4 regions of the Paenibacillus sp. OAS669 genome follow, and region 3 is predicted to be linked to each of the others. Evidence: riboswitches for the same ligand, from Rfam matches in the RefSeq annotation. Region 3 holds a riboswitch; each other region holds the start of a gene.
What was found. Region 3 has a riboswitch for cyclic di-AMP ahead of GGC63_RS17010 (APC family permease). Riboswitches for the same ligand answer to the same signal wherever they lie in the genome.
Positions count from the first base shown of each region.

Region 1: linked by a shared signal. The riboswitch ahead of GGC63_RS03055 (CAP domain-containing protein) and the one ahead of GGC63_RS17010 (APC family permease) in region 3 are both predicted to bind cyclic di-AMP.
Region 2: linked by a shared signal. The riboswitch ahead of GGC63_RS27930 (hypothetical protein) and the one ahead of GGC63_RS17010 (APC family permease) in region 3 are both predicted to bind cyclic di-AMP.
Region 4: linked by a shared signal. The riboswitch ahead of GGC63_RS14595 (C40 family peptidase) and the one ahead of GGC63_RS17010 (APC family permease) in region 3 are both predicted to bind cyclic di-AMP.

Region 1 is NZ_JADBDR010000001.1:769,090-772,203, forward strand. Features, by position in the region: gene GGC63_RS03050 (response regulator) at 1-1,192, opposite strand, end outside; cyclic di-AMP (ydaO/yuaA leader) riboswitch at 1,570-1,704, shown strand; gene GGC63_RS03055 (CAP domain-containing protein) at 1,713-2,579, shown strand; gene GGC63_RS03060 (hypothetical protein) at 2,750-3,067, shown strand.
Region 2 is NZ_JADBDR010000016.1:150,675-153,788, reverse strand. Features, by position in the region: gene GGC63_RS27935 (VOC family protein) at 1-429, shown strand, start outside; cyclic di-AMP (ydaO/yuaA leader) riboswitch at 842-1,035, shown strand; cyclic di-AMP (ydaO/yuaA leader) riboswitch at 1,193-1,343, shown strand; gene GGC63_RS27930 (hypothetical protein) at 1,478-1,876, shown strand; gene kdpF (K(+)-transporting ATPase subunit F) at 2,003-2,080, shown strand; gene kdpA (potassium-transporting ATPase subunit KdpA) at 2,138-3,114, shown strand, end outside.
Region 3 is NZ_JADBDR010000007.1:122,284-125,397, reverse strand. Features, by position in the region: gene GGC63_RS17020 (DinB family protein) at 1-228, shown strand, start outside; gene GGC63_RS17015 (NUDIX hydrolase) at 292-774, opposite strand; cyclic di-AMP (ydaO/yuaA leader) riboswitch at 1,084-1,225, shown strand; gene GGC63_RS17010 (APC family permease) at 1,332-3,114, shown strand, end outside.
Region 4 is NZ_JADBDR010000006.1:31,525-34,638, reverse strand. Features, by position in the region: gene GGC63_RS14600 (MFS transporter) at 1-1,178, shown strand, start outside; gene GGC63_RS14595 (C40 family peptidase) at 1,477-1,947, opposite strand; cyclic di-AMP (ydaO/yuaA leader) riboswitch at 1,953-2,090, opposite strand; gene GGC63_RS14590 (hypothetical protein) at 2,539-3,114, opposite strand, start outside.

The DNA.
Region 1 (3,114 bases), on a different contig from region 3:
GCTTCTGGATAAGCTCCTGCTGTTGAGCGTTATCTCGCTCCCCCATCCATTCTTTCCGGTTGGAGATCAGCCACGACTTTAAGCCAGCGGGCTCAGGCCTTACTTGATTCACCCATTCCGTTAGCCGTCCCTGGCAAAATTCGATTAACAGCGCCTTATCGGCCGCTGTCTGTCTCATAAGCTCCGTCAGCATTTCAAAATTTAACGCATTGGATAGGGTTCCATCTACAGCCGATCGGCTGATTGATGGCCGGATCGTTCCTGAAGCCGCTGACATTTCATAAACAGCCCCCCCTGTATCATAGAAAACAGCCGTGGCTGGCAGCTTGGTAAGCTCAATGGCAGACAGCAAGTCAACCCCGGATGAAATGCTAGGCCCAATGACGGCATAGAGGCTTACGGCTTCACTTAAATAAGAGGCCCGCACATCGATGGCGGATTGAAGCCGCTCCAGCCACTGCCTGGTTGAGAGCAGTATGGTCGTCCCTGTTTCTGGGGCAGCCCGCTGGATCCATATATAATCCGTCGGTCCAAGCGTTATCCAACGCCAGCACGGATTGTCACGGTCATCGGTAAGCTCCCGCTCACTTAACAAAGACTGGAGCTCATGATGGGCGAACATTTCCTCCTGCGGCCGGACACTGACATGCAGACGGATAATCCTTATTGGCCATAAGACGCTCCAGCTTTTTAAAATGGCATCTATCGCTTCCACCCGTTTTGGTTCTTTGCCTGTGCTGCTTAACAGTCTTGTCAGCTCCCAGCGCTGCCTGTCTATCTCATTGCGCCTATAATTGTACTCCCGCTGAATAGCTTCACGGGCTTTATTCAGCACATGCTCCAGTTCCGTATCCAGCAGGGATACTTTGATCAAATATTCTAAAGCCCCCAGCTTCAATGCTTCCTTGGCATAGGCAAAATCACTATGACAGGTCAAGAGCACAACCTGCGTCAGCGGAAACTCCTGCTTGATCCGCCGAAATAAGTCCATACCATCCATAACGGGCATCGTAATATCTGTAATCACCACATCGGGTCTGAGCTTACGGCACAGCTCCAATGCTTCTTCACCGTTTTCCGCTTCCCCTACCAGCTCGGCAAGGCTGTTGTGCCATGGAAAGAGCCGGAGCTCCTCTCTTAACGGCAGTTCATCGTCTACCACTAACACGGTTAACAATTGCGATGGATGCATCCGCTATCCCTCCCAAGAAGACGCTTACAATCCAGTAGTGATCTCATCATAGCATATCGATTTCGGAGCACCTATACAGTAATCTTGTAAAAAAGTATAAAATGCTGTTGAGCTTCACAACTCTTTCATTTCACGTATTAAAGCAGGACAAATTCGAAGATATCAGTTCTATTTTTTCTAATAGATGCGGCCTGTCTGCTTTGGACTTCAGTATGAAAACAAAGCGGCTTTCTTCAAGCGTAAGGAAGCTGCTGTTGTTTCTATCGCCCAATGTTGGAAGACTTTGTGCCGTGAAATCTGTATAGGCACGTGCTACAATGAAGTGGCTCAAGAGAGCCCGGCAGGATGCACAACGAACCGGGCATGAGCAAACAAACAAAACTATCAGGCCGAAGCTTTCTATGAAAGCACGGGGGACCCATTCTATGGGGTGAAGCCGCGTCTTGCGGCAGGGTGCTTGCTCTTTGACCCGAATCCGTCAGCTAACCTCGCAGGCCGCGAAAAGGAGAGGATTTTGTTGTTGAAAGGTTTTAAGAAAGTTGTCTTGACAGGTGTACTGGCCCTTAGTCCAATCATCGGCGTTAGCGCCGTTTCCGCCGCACCGGCGAATACTGTGTCTGCTGGCGATTTGTCTCAAATCACTCAACAGTACGGAATCGATCTGAATTCCTTGCTGCAAGGCCAAGGTCAGAATCTAGGAAATATTGATTTGAATTCCTTGTTGAAAGGTCAAGAAGGAAAATGGCAAACGATTGGCTCCGGTAATAACCAAGGGCTGGCAGGAATCATCTGGAAAAACTTCCCTAACATGAACTTTAATTGCAACCCTGGTCAAGGTCAGGACCAAGGTACTACAGGCAATACGGACTCCGGCTCCGGTTCCGGCACTGTAGATAACGGCTCCGATAACGGTAGCGGTACTGCAGATAACAGCGGAACTACCGAGAACGGCACTACGAACAATGGCAGCGGAACAGAAAATAACAGCGGTTCCCAAGAAGCTGTAACGGATTCTCAATCCGCCTTCGCGGACCAAGTCGTTACTTTGGTGAACCAAGAGCGTGCCAAAGCAGGTCTTCCTGCATTGACTTCCGACAGCAAATTGGCGAATATGGCCATGGATAAAGCTAAGGACATGTACAGCAACAACTATTTTGACCATACTTCCCCAACGTACGGTTCTCCGTTTGACATGATGAAGCAATACGGAATCAGCTACACCTATGCAGGTGAAAACATCGCCAAAGGCCAACGTAACCCTGAAGAGGTTATGAACGCTTGGATGAACAGCGCTGGTCACCGTCAAAACATCATGAGCCCTAACTACACCAAAATCGGTGTTGCTTACTACAACGGCGAATGGGTACAAGAATTTATCGCGAACTAATATTTCTTAGGATTTCACAGCCCTCGGCGCTTCATGCACCGGGGGCTTTGCCGTACATAGAGATCTTTTTTTTGCCAAGCGCCGAACCATTTTGAAACCGCTTGCATATACATAGAATAGACCCCTTATGAGGTGTTGATGGCTTATCTCAATTTTCGGGAGGTGTAATCATGGCGGTTAAAAATTTGTTGGCTGCGTTGATTGGTCTCTTGTTTGTCTTTGGCCCTCATTGGATTGATTTGACTCACGAAAGCGCCGTTATCACCAGTGTTGTCTTTGGTTCCCTTCAATTCATCGCGTCGCTTCTGGCTTTCATTTTCAAAGCATCGGGCTGGAATTCATGGCTGAACTGGATTTCGCTGCTGGCCGGCATTTGGTTTGTTATTTTTCCCTTCGCTTACTTAACGGGCCTGGGGGAATATGTCATCTACGTCGTACTTGGCATTACAAGCGTCATGCTGAATTATTATACGATGAATGAAGAATAAATAAATTTCCGTTATACTCCTTATAAAAACATTCTGATATACAATCG
Region 2 (3,114 bases), on a different contig from region 3:
TCAATGCGCTCAACGTCGTTTATTATGCTGGATGGACAAGCTGCGGAAGCAATTCAGTTTTACCAGGAAGCGTTGAACTCGAAATTACTGTTCAAAACTACGTACGGGGAAGGCAAGGATGCCGATGGTTTACCTGAAGAGGTGAAAACCCGCATTTCCCATGCCGTGCTGCAAACCGGTGAAAATGATTTGATGGTCGCTGATATCTTTCCGGGGCAACCTTATGTAATCGGAGATCAGGTGAATATTTGCATTACAGCGACGCAGCAAAACGAGATTAAAGAAATGTTTACTAAATTGAGTGAAAAAGGGCAAGTGATATTCCCGCTGCAGGAAACTGAATTCAGTCCGTGCTTCGGAATAGTGAAAGATCGTTTTAACATTACGTTCCAGTTCTTCATGAATGATACAACGAGCAGTTGGAGCTGAAAATAAAAGGTTTTGACCGGGGAGGAATCCCCGGTTCTTTTATGAATAATTGATGATCCTGTATAATTTTACCGTGTAAGCTGCTGCGTGGGAACTACATTTTGTTCTTTCAGCAAAAGCTCGAAGCCAAAAACCGGATTGACGCAATCAGCATTGCAGAGAAAAACGGTTGGCTTTAGCTCAGTGCATTTTGGATAAAGAGGGTGCCGAAGCGCAGGAAATCAAAGGGAATCAATTTGTGAAAAATGGAGATAGAGTGAGCAGGAAGCAGTTATCTGGAGATCGCATGTAAAGTAAGCGTTGCCATCCTGGCCGTTGGTGTAATTTCATCGCACAAGTCTCCCAAGTGTTCTTTACAGTTAAGGGCAACTGGCGTAATATACAATTCATGATTTGAAAAAACAATGTTTCCAAATTCTGATCGCTTAATTTCCTTCTATAGGAAAGCGGGGGAACCAACACAGTGATATCCGTTCGGTGTGAGAGCCGTCCGCATATCGCTTGGGGTGAATCCGAAGGGTGCAAAGCTAGCTTGCGCCTGCCGGTAGGGCGACTCTCACCGCCCGAATCCGACAGCTAACCTCGTCAGCGTGGAACAGACTTCTAACTTCGCTATGCAGAAGTTCAAAGGGTCTATGGAGAGAGGATGATGAAGCTTGTGATCGCTATTAACGACCACAGGGCTTAAGCCTCTGTGGTCTTCTTGCGTTTTCTATTGAAAAACGATATGGAATGTTTCCATAAAACTTGATGAATATGACCTTGCAATGTATCGCTGAATCCTTAGTGCTAAGTAAGGAACGGGGGAACCAACGAGCTTACCGGCTCATGGGGTGAATCCTGAAATTTCAGGTAGGGCGACTCTCACGCCCGAATCCGGCAGCTAACCTCGTAAGCGTATCGAGAGAGGCAACGATGATCGTGTGCTTAGGTACAGCTATGGCTGTGCTTTAAGAAGCCGCGAGAAGAGTTCACCTCTTTTCGCAGGCTTCTTTTTTTGTGCCCTGATCCTGCTGCCTTCTCTTGAGAGATTAGGAGGAATGTGAAGATGAACGCCGCTCAAGAATTTATTCTTGTATCGGCGCCCAACAAAACCGGGGAAGGATTTATCCGGCTGCTGCTGTCCAAAGGCATTCCGTTCGCAGCAATTACGAACAGCCGGGCAGAGCAGGAGCGACTAGAGAGCTTGGGCGTAAAGCATACGATTTGGATCGATACGTCGGAATGCGAGTCATGGCTATTGCCTGACCTTCCGATCGGTAAAGTCTTTTTATTTGAAAGCTCCTTGAACTTGTGCTGCCGCTTCATTCAAATATGCAGGACCTGGACATCCAAAGAAATTTGCGTGGTGACGCATAATATGAATCCGCGGCTTGTCTATAAAGGTCTGGGAGCTGACCATGTCATTCATACTTCAAGCCATGATGTATCTTTCTTGATGAATTAATGCGGACGGAGGCATTCCTATGCAGGATGTATATATGGTAGTACTGCTGGCAGTAACGTACCTTTTGTTTTACGGCTTTTTGTCTTGGTGCAATCGGGTCGTTGAGGAGACAGGAGGCGAAAGATCATGATGGTTATCGCTGCCATCACCGTGCTTCTCTTCATTTATTTGGCTTATGCCCTGATTCATCCGGAAAAATTCTGAGCCTTTCATTCAGGAAAGCTCAGCAGACGAAGACAGCATTCATAGGAGGAAACGACAATGGGAATATTGCAAATCACCGTCGTGATTGTCATTCTAGTCCTGCTGGTCAAACCATTAGGGACCTATTTATATCACGTCTTTTCCAATGAAGGCAATCGTACGGATACCTGGTTTGCTCCTGTGGAGAAGGCAATCTATGCGGTAACAGGGCTGAAGAACCGCCAAGGGATGACCTGGAAGACGTATGCTCTAAGCTTCATCCTGACGAATATCGTCTTTGTGGCAATCGGCTATCTCATCCTTCGGGTTCAAAACGATTTGCCGCTGAACCCGAATGGTATTGATAATATGGAAGAAACGCTGTCGTTCAATACGGTCATCAGCTTTATGACCAACACGAATCTGCAGCATTACAGCGGGGAGTCGGGGTTATCCTACTTCTCGCAAATGGCTGTCATTACGATGATGATGTTCACCTCGGCGGCGACGGGGCTGTGCGCAGCTATTGCTTTTATACGCGGAATCACGAGCAAGGGAGAGACGATTGGAAACTTTTTTGAAGACTTTGTCAAAGCGCATATCCGGGTATTTTTCCCGCTCGCTATTGGGGTCACGATGGTGCTTGTAGCGCTTCATGTGCCGCAAACGCTGCAGCCGACCTTAAGCGTCAACACGTTGGAGGGAAGCCGGCAGCAAATCGCTATCGGGCCTGTAGCTTCGCTGGAATCCATCAAGCATCTGGGAACGAACGGAGGCGGCTTTTCCGGAGTCAACTCGGCTCATCCCTTTGAAAATCCGAGCGGTTTGACGAATGTGCTTGAAATTTTGTCAATGTGGTCTTTGGCGGCTGCCCTTCCGTACACGTACGGACGGTTTGCACGCAATCGGAAGCAGGGCTGGGTTCTATTCTCGGCGATGATGATTTTGTTCCTACTGTTTCTGTCACTCGTCTATACAGCGGAATCGGCGGGGAACCCGCTGATGAACAAGCTGGGAATCGACGCTTCGCAGGGCAGTATGGAGGGGAAAGAGGT
Region 3 (3,114 bases):
CTGGAGGCGGTTCAAGCCCAGTGGAAGGATGCGGATTTAACGCGTACCAGCTCTATGTACGGAGAGGAATGGCCTAATGGACTGACTCTCCGTGTACTCATTCAGCATGAGGTTCACCACCGTGGGCAAATGACGGTGCTCATGCGCCAGGCGGGACTTCGCGTACCTGACATTTATGGCCCGACCCGTGAGGACTGGATCGAACGCGGAATGACGCCGCTAGTATAAAAGAATGAAGAGGCCTTCCCTCAATAAGGGAAGGCCTCTTTATTTCACGTCTCTGACGGCCCATTATACCTTCGTCGCAAGCTTCAGATTAAAATGCGGCTTGGTGGCATAGTCCATATAATGGACCTTACCGTCGAAGTCGAGGTAAGCCTGATACCGGCTGCGGATCGCCGGTGCCGTAATCAGCTCAAGCACTTGATCCCTCGCTACCCATCGGCTGTCGGAGGTTTCGTCTGAAGTGGACAGCTCCCCGCCCAGAGGCTGGCAAATAAAGTCCATCATCACCTTCGTGGGTACATCGGTAACCCCGTCATGCCATTTGTAGGCGGAGGTATTGGAATAGATTCCGACCAATTGGACGGGCACGGCGTCAATTCCGCTTTCCTCCTTTATTTCCCGGCTCAGTGCCTCAAGCAGATTTTCCCCGTTTTCCACTTGGCCGCCAGGATAGACCCAGCCTTCATGATGGGTTTTCACCAACAGAACCTTCCCCTGCTCATTGACCACGAAGCCTCCTACGGCTACGATATGTGTCGGCATGGCCATGCTTTGCCCTCCCATAATTTGATGGTTGCTGCAGTACCATCTTACCATATCCTTCCTAGTTTTCTTCTGATTTTCCACTGACAGATTCGATGATAGGAGACCGTTAGCAAGCTCCCCATCATAATAACCGGAGGGAACCTCCCTTTTTTCAATAAAGAAAGCAATTCGATAAGAAACGATGCGAGATGCACGGCTGTAGGCATGTATGCGCTATTTTGACTAAAGGAGAACAGAAATTGGTTTATTTATCGGGACGCGTCACGTTTACAACGGGATCATTAGAAAGTAATATTCAATCGTTGCTTGAATAATTTCATAAAGCTTAATCTTCGAAAGAAGAGCGGGGGACCCATCATTAAGGGGTGAATCCTATTGCGTAGAGCAAAGGAAGGGCATGCTTCTCACAGCCCTAATCCGACAGCTAACCTCGTCAGCGGAAGTGAGAAGGAGAGATGAACACAGGACTCTTGCCTTGTGTTTTTTGTGTTGTTACAGGACATATTAAACACTAAGATGGTTTATTACGCCAATTCTTTTGTTATCGGGGTGCACGCAGTGTGACAACAGATTCATTAAAAAGAGTTATTTTCGGCAGGCCGCTGAAATCCAATGAGCTGGAGCAAGAAAAGATGCCGGTTTGGAAGGCGCTTCCGATATTATCGTCGGACGCCTTGTCGTCAGTGGCTTATGGAACGGAACAGATTCTGATTGCGCTGGCCGCAGTCGGATCGGTTGCAGCCTTTGCTTATTCCCTGCCGATAGCGATCGCTATTATTTTGTTAATCACGATTCTGGTCGTCAGCTACAGACAGGTCATCGACGCTTATCCTCAAGGCGGCGGAGCGTACATGGTTTCCAAGGAAAACCTGGGGATGGCATTCGGAAGATTAACCGGCGTGTCGTTATTGATCGACTATACGCTGACGGTTGCGGTTTCCGTATCCGCCGGAGTGCAGGCTATTACGTCCGCCTTTCCTGCTGCGATCCCTTATATTGTGCCGATCGCCCTGTTCCTGGTTTGGCTCATGGTATGGTTAAACCTGAGAGGGACCTCCGAATCCGGAACGGTATTTGCCTTCCCGACGTATTTCTTTATTCTCTGTGTGCTGGTATTGATCGGCAAAGGGATATTTGATTTGATCACGGGGGCCAGTCATGCGAACGCCATTCATGTGATTCCGGGAGCGGCGCCGGCGGGGCTGACGATGTTCGTATTGTTAAAGGCTTTCTCCTCCGGTTGCTCTGCGGTTACCGGGATTGAGGCGATTTCAGATGCGGTGCCGCATTTTAAAACTCCTTCCAAGGACAATGCCAAAAAGACTCTGCTGTCGCTGGGGATTCTGCTGGCTGTTATCTTCGGCGGGGTTACCATCCTGACCATGGCTTACGGCGTTACACCGGATCCAAGAGGACATACCTCCGTGCTGTCTATGGTAACGGAAAGCGCATTTGGCCGCGGTACGATGTACTATGCGACGCAAATCGCGACGATGATGATTTTGACACTCGCTGCGAATACGAGCTTTAACGGCTTTCCCATCCTGGCATCGATCATGGCTCAAGACAAAAATTTCCCGAGAATGTTCGCTAACCGGGGAGACCGCTTGTCCTTCCATTTCGGGATTGTTACCTTGGGCATCTTGGCCAGCCTTCTGCTGATCGCCTTCAGAGGAAAGACCGATGCACTGATTCCTTTATACGCCATCGGTGTCTTCTTGTCCTTCACGCTGGCTCAGAGCGGTCTGGTCCGCAAATGGTTCCGGGAGAAACAAAAGGGCTGGCAGGGCCGGCTCTTGATTAACGGCTTGGGGGCGCTGGTCTCGTTCGCTGTTCTCATTATTTTTTGTGTGACGAAATTTGTGGAAGGCGCCTGGATTGTCATTATTTTGACGCCGATCCTCTTATGGTTTATTACCAAAATATATGACCATTACGAGGATGTCGCGGATCAGCTTCGCATCAACCTGGATGAGCCGCTTCCCCATAGGGAATCGATCATTATTATCCCGATCGCAGGGATTCACCGGGTGGTTGCCTCCACGATTTCTTATGCCAAGACGCTGTCGCCCAACGTAGTCGCTTTCTATATCTCGTTTTCCGATGAAGATGAGGAGAAGATGGAGAAGAAATGGGAGCAATGGAATCCCGGGGTGCGGCTGGTCGTATTCCGGTCAAGGTACCGGACGATTGTGAAGCCGCTGGTCGATTTCATCGAGCGGATCGACGCGCATGTTAAGGAAAAGCAGACCATCATGGTGCTGCTTCCCCAATTCGTAGCGAAAAAGTGGTGGCACCGCCTGCTCCATAACCAATCCGCTTATCGCATTCGGTCCAGGCTGC
Region 4 (3,114 bases), on a different contig from region 3:
AACTGAGGAAGCTGTTTGCTTTTGCCGCTTCCGTACTGGCGCTTGGAAGTTTGATTTGTGCCCTGGCTCCGAGCCTTCCGTTATTGGTGTTTGGCCGGATGGTTCAAGGGGCGGGAATGTCTGCGATACCGGTGCTATCGGTAGTCTCTATTTCTAAAGTGTTTGCAGAAGGAGAACGCGGAGCAGCATTAGGCGTTGTTATGGGATGTATCGGGATTGGAACAGCATTTGGGCCGATATTCGGAGGCTTTGTAGGGCAAGCCTGGGGCTGGCCTGCGCTATTCTGGATCGCTTTTGTACTGTCACTTCTTATCGTAGTCGGGGCTGTCTGTACTCTACCGGTAATAAAACCGGAAATTGAACAGGAACATGGACAAAGAATGGATTGGATCGGAGGCGTTCTGCTTGGCCTTACCACGGGATTATTCCTGTTTGGTTTAACGCAAGGGGAAAGCGTTGGCTTTACCTCTTTAGCTTCCTTAGGAAGTCTTTTTGGAGCCGTATGTGCCTTGGTTGCGTTTATTTGGCGTATTCGTACGGCAAGCGATCCTTTTGTACCTGCGATCCTGTTCAAAAACAGGCCTTATATTCACGCGGTCGCTGTGGCTTATTTATCGGCTTTTGCCTATTTTGCGGTTCTAGTATTTGTACCGCTGCTCCTTGTAGAAGCCAACGGACTTACCCCTGGAGAAGCGGGGGTAACGCTGCTGCCAGGTGGTGCGGCTGTCGCGCTGCTTTCGCCGTGGGTTGGCCGAATATCTGACCGTGCCGGGAGCAAACCGCTTGTCATTGCCGGGTTAATCGTGATGGGAATATCCACTCTGTTCTTGTCGATAGCTTCGGGGGCATCGGCCCTTTTGGTTTCGTTGGGGGTCATCGGGGTAGGGATAGCTTTCGCTTTCATTAACTCGCCCGCCAATAGTGCTGCTGTAGGTGTTCTTGAGAAGGCCCAGGTCGGGGCAGGAATGGGATTATTCCAGGGAGCATTATATTTCGGGGCGGGATCAGGAGCCGGCATCATCGGAGCTTTTCTGCATGCACGCAGCGATGCTTCCCATTCGTTAAATCCATTCTACAAGTTTGAGGCGATAGGTTATTCCGACTCCTTTCTGGCGGCTGCTATTGCAGTCATCTTCGCTCTGATAGCAAGCTTCGGCTTGAAGAGCGACAGGAAGTAACACCGTTCAAACCATACTGACTGTACTGAAGCAGCCTTATAGCGAGGCGGCTCGAACTGTCGGCAAAATCTTGCCGGCAGTTTTTTTTCGGGGGCTTCCGTATTTCCTGCCAGTATAGTTAAACGTTCGCAGGTCCCATCCGACTGGTCGAAATTGGAAGGGTGAGAAAACGGGTTCAAGTGGAACTTTTTCGGGTAACCAATCGTATAGAAGAAAGAGAGCCCTGCAGGCTTGTCCGGACGCTGGAGACGTAACGGAGGCAAACGCTGAGGGCTTCAAAAAAAGTTGCGCGATGCTTCTATTTGCTGTCGGTCATCACAGCTTGGTACTGCTCTTCCGACAGGATGCGTTTCGCTGTGACAAAACGCTTGGCGTAGTAGGAATCGCTAAGCTTGGTCACGGTAACGCCTTTGTTTGTGGCGGAATGGTAGAACTTTCCGTCACCAACATAAATACCGACATGTGAGATTCCTTTGCCATCCGTGTTATAGAACACAAGATCGCCTGGGCGTAGCTCATCTTGGGACACCGTTGTACCGATCGCTGCTTGTCCTTTAGACGTATGAGGCAAATCGATATCGAATTTTGCGAAGACGAAGGAAGTGTAGCCGGAGCAATCGAAGCCTTTTGCTGTGGTACCCGCCCATTTATAAGGCGCTCCCAGCTCTTCGTTCACGGCTTGACTTAGCGGCGTTTCCGCAAAAGCGCTTCCTACTTGAATGCTGCAAAACAGTGCCACAGAAACGGCAAAACCAAAAAACTTTTTCAAAGGAAATTTTCCCCTTCCGATGCCTACGAGGTTAGCTTAAGGGTTCGGTTGAAGGCTCCCTATGATCACTCTGTTGCGAGATCAATTCACCCGGGTATTTGGATCCCCCGTTTTCCGCTGTGGAAATTCGGCAATATGTACGTTATTTTTGTTACGACTACAACAATTCGATCAAATATGCAGTTTTCCTCCCGCCGTCATAAAAAGTTCACAATTATAAAGGTTTTTTTGCTATATTTCTCGAAATTTCTAAAAAAGCAGTAGATGAAAAGGTTTACAATGAAAAATCATTGGGAGGAAACGGGGTGTTCCCATTCATATTTCGACAAAATGCTGAGTCGTTTGACATGGGCGTCGTCCAAATCGTGGAACATTACTGTCTGTAGTGGGGATGCCCGATTTAGCGGGCTATTGACTTTATGGATAAAATCTGTTATCTCACATTGGATGGCATGAATTGGGATGTAACCCTGAACCCTAAAACATGAAAAAACCGTCGCAGCTTCCAAGGGGATGCGGACGGTTTTTTTGATATATTAAAATTTAGCGGATCAGTTAGTTTCTATCTGCCGGTCAGGACATCGGGGGAAGCTATTCGCTTTTGGCGGACCAAAGCGCGTATTGAGCCGTGATCTCCCACATTTTGCAGAACATATGGATGAAGCGGTAGGCTTGAAAGCCGAGAAGAGCAAGGAATCCGGCCCATATCATGGTGGATGTCACGACGGCGGCGGTAATAAGAAGGCCGATCAGCGTAACCGTGACAGCGATCAACAGAGCTGGAAGAACGTTGCGCAGCAGGAGGGATACGGAGAATAAGGATGACTTTCCGCATACTTTCCCGAATTGCAGATACATAAACAGCGTCTGCAGAATAAACATGTAGGCCAGATAGGCCCCGAGCCAAGGCAGCAATTCCTGCGCGGCCGCATACAGTGTTGCTTGCTTGCTGTACAGCTGAGCTGCTTTGGGGATCAGCCAGTACAGCGGGCCGAGCTGCAGCGCCATTTGGGCCAGGTAGTAGCCGAAGAACGGTAAGGTCAGCTCACGTATCCCTTGGACGAACCGGTAGCCGGCGTTTAATTCGGTATGCTTAAGTGAGTAGTATACGCCGGCGTTCAGCACCGGGGTGAGCAGCATGCGGGCCAGCAGCAGCCCGAGCCCCCA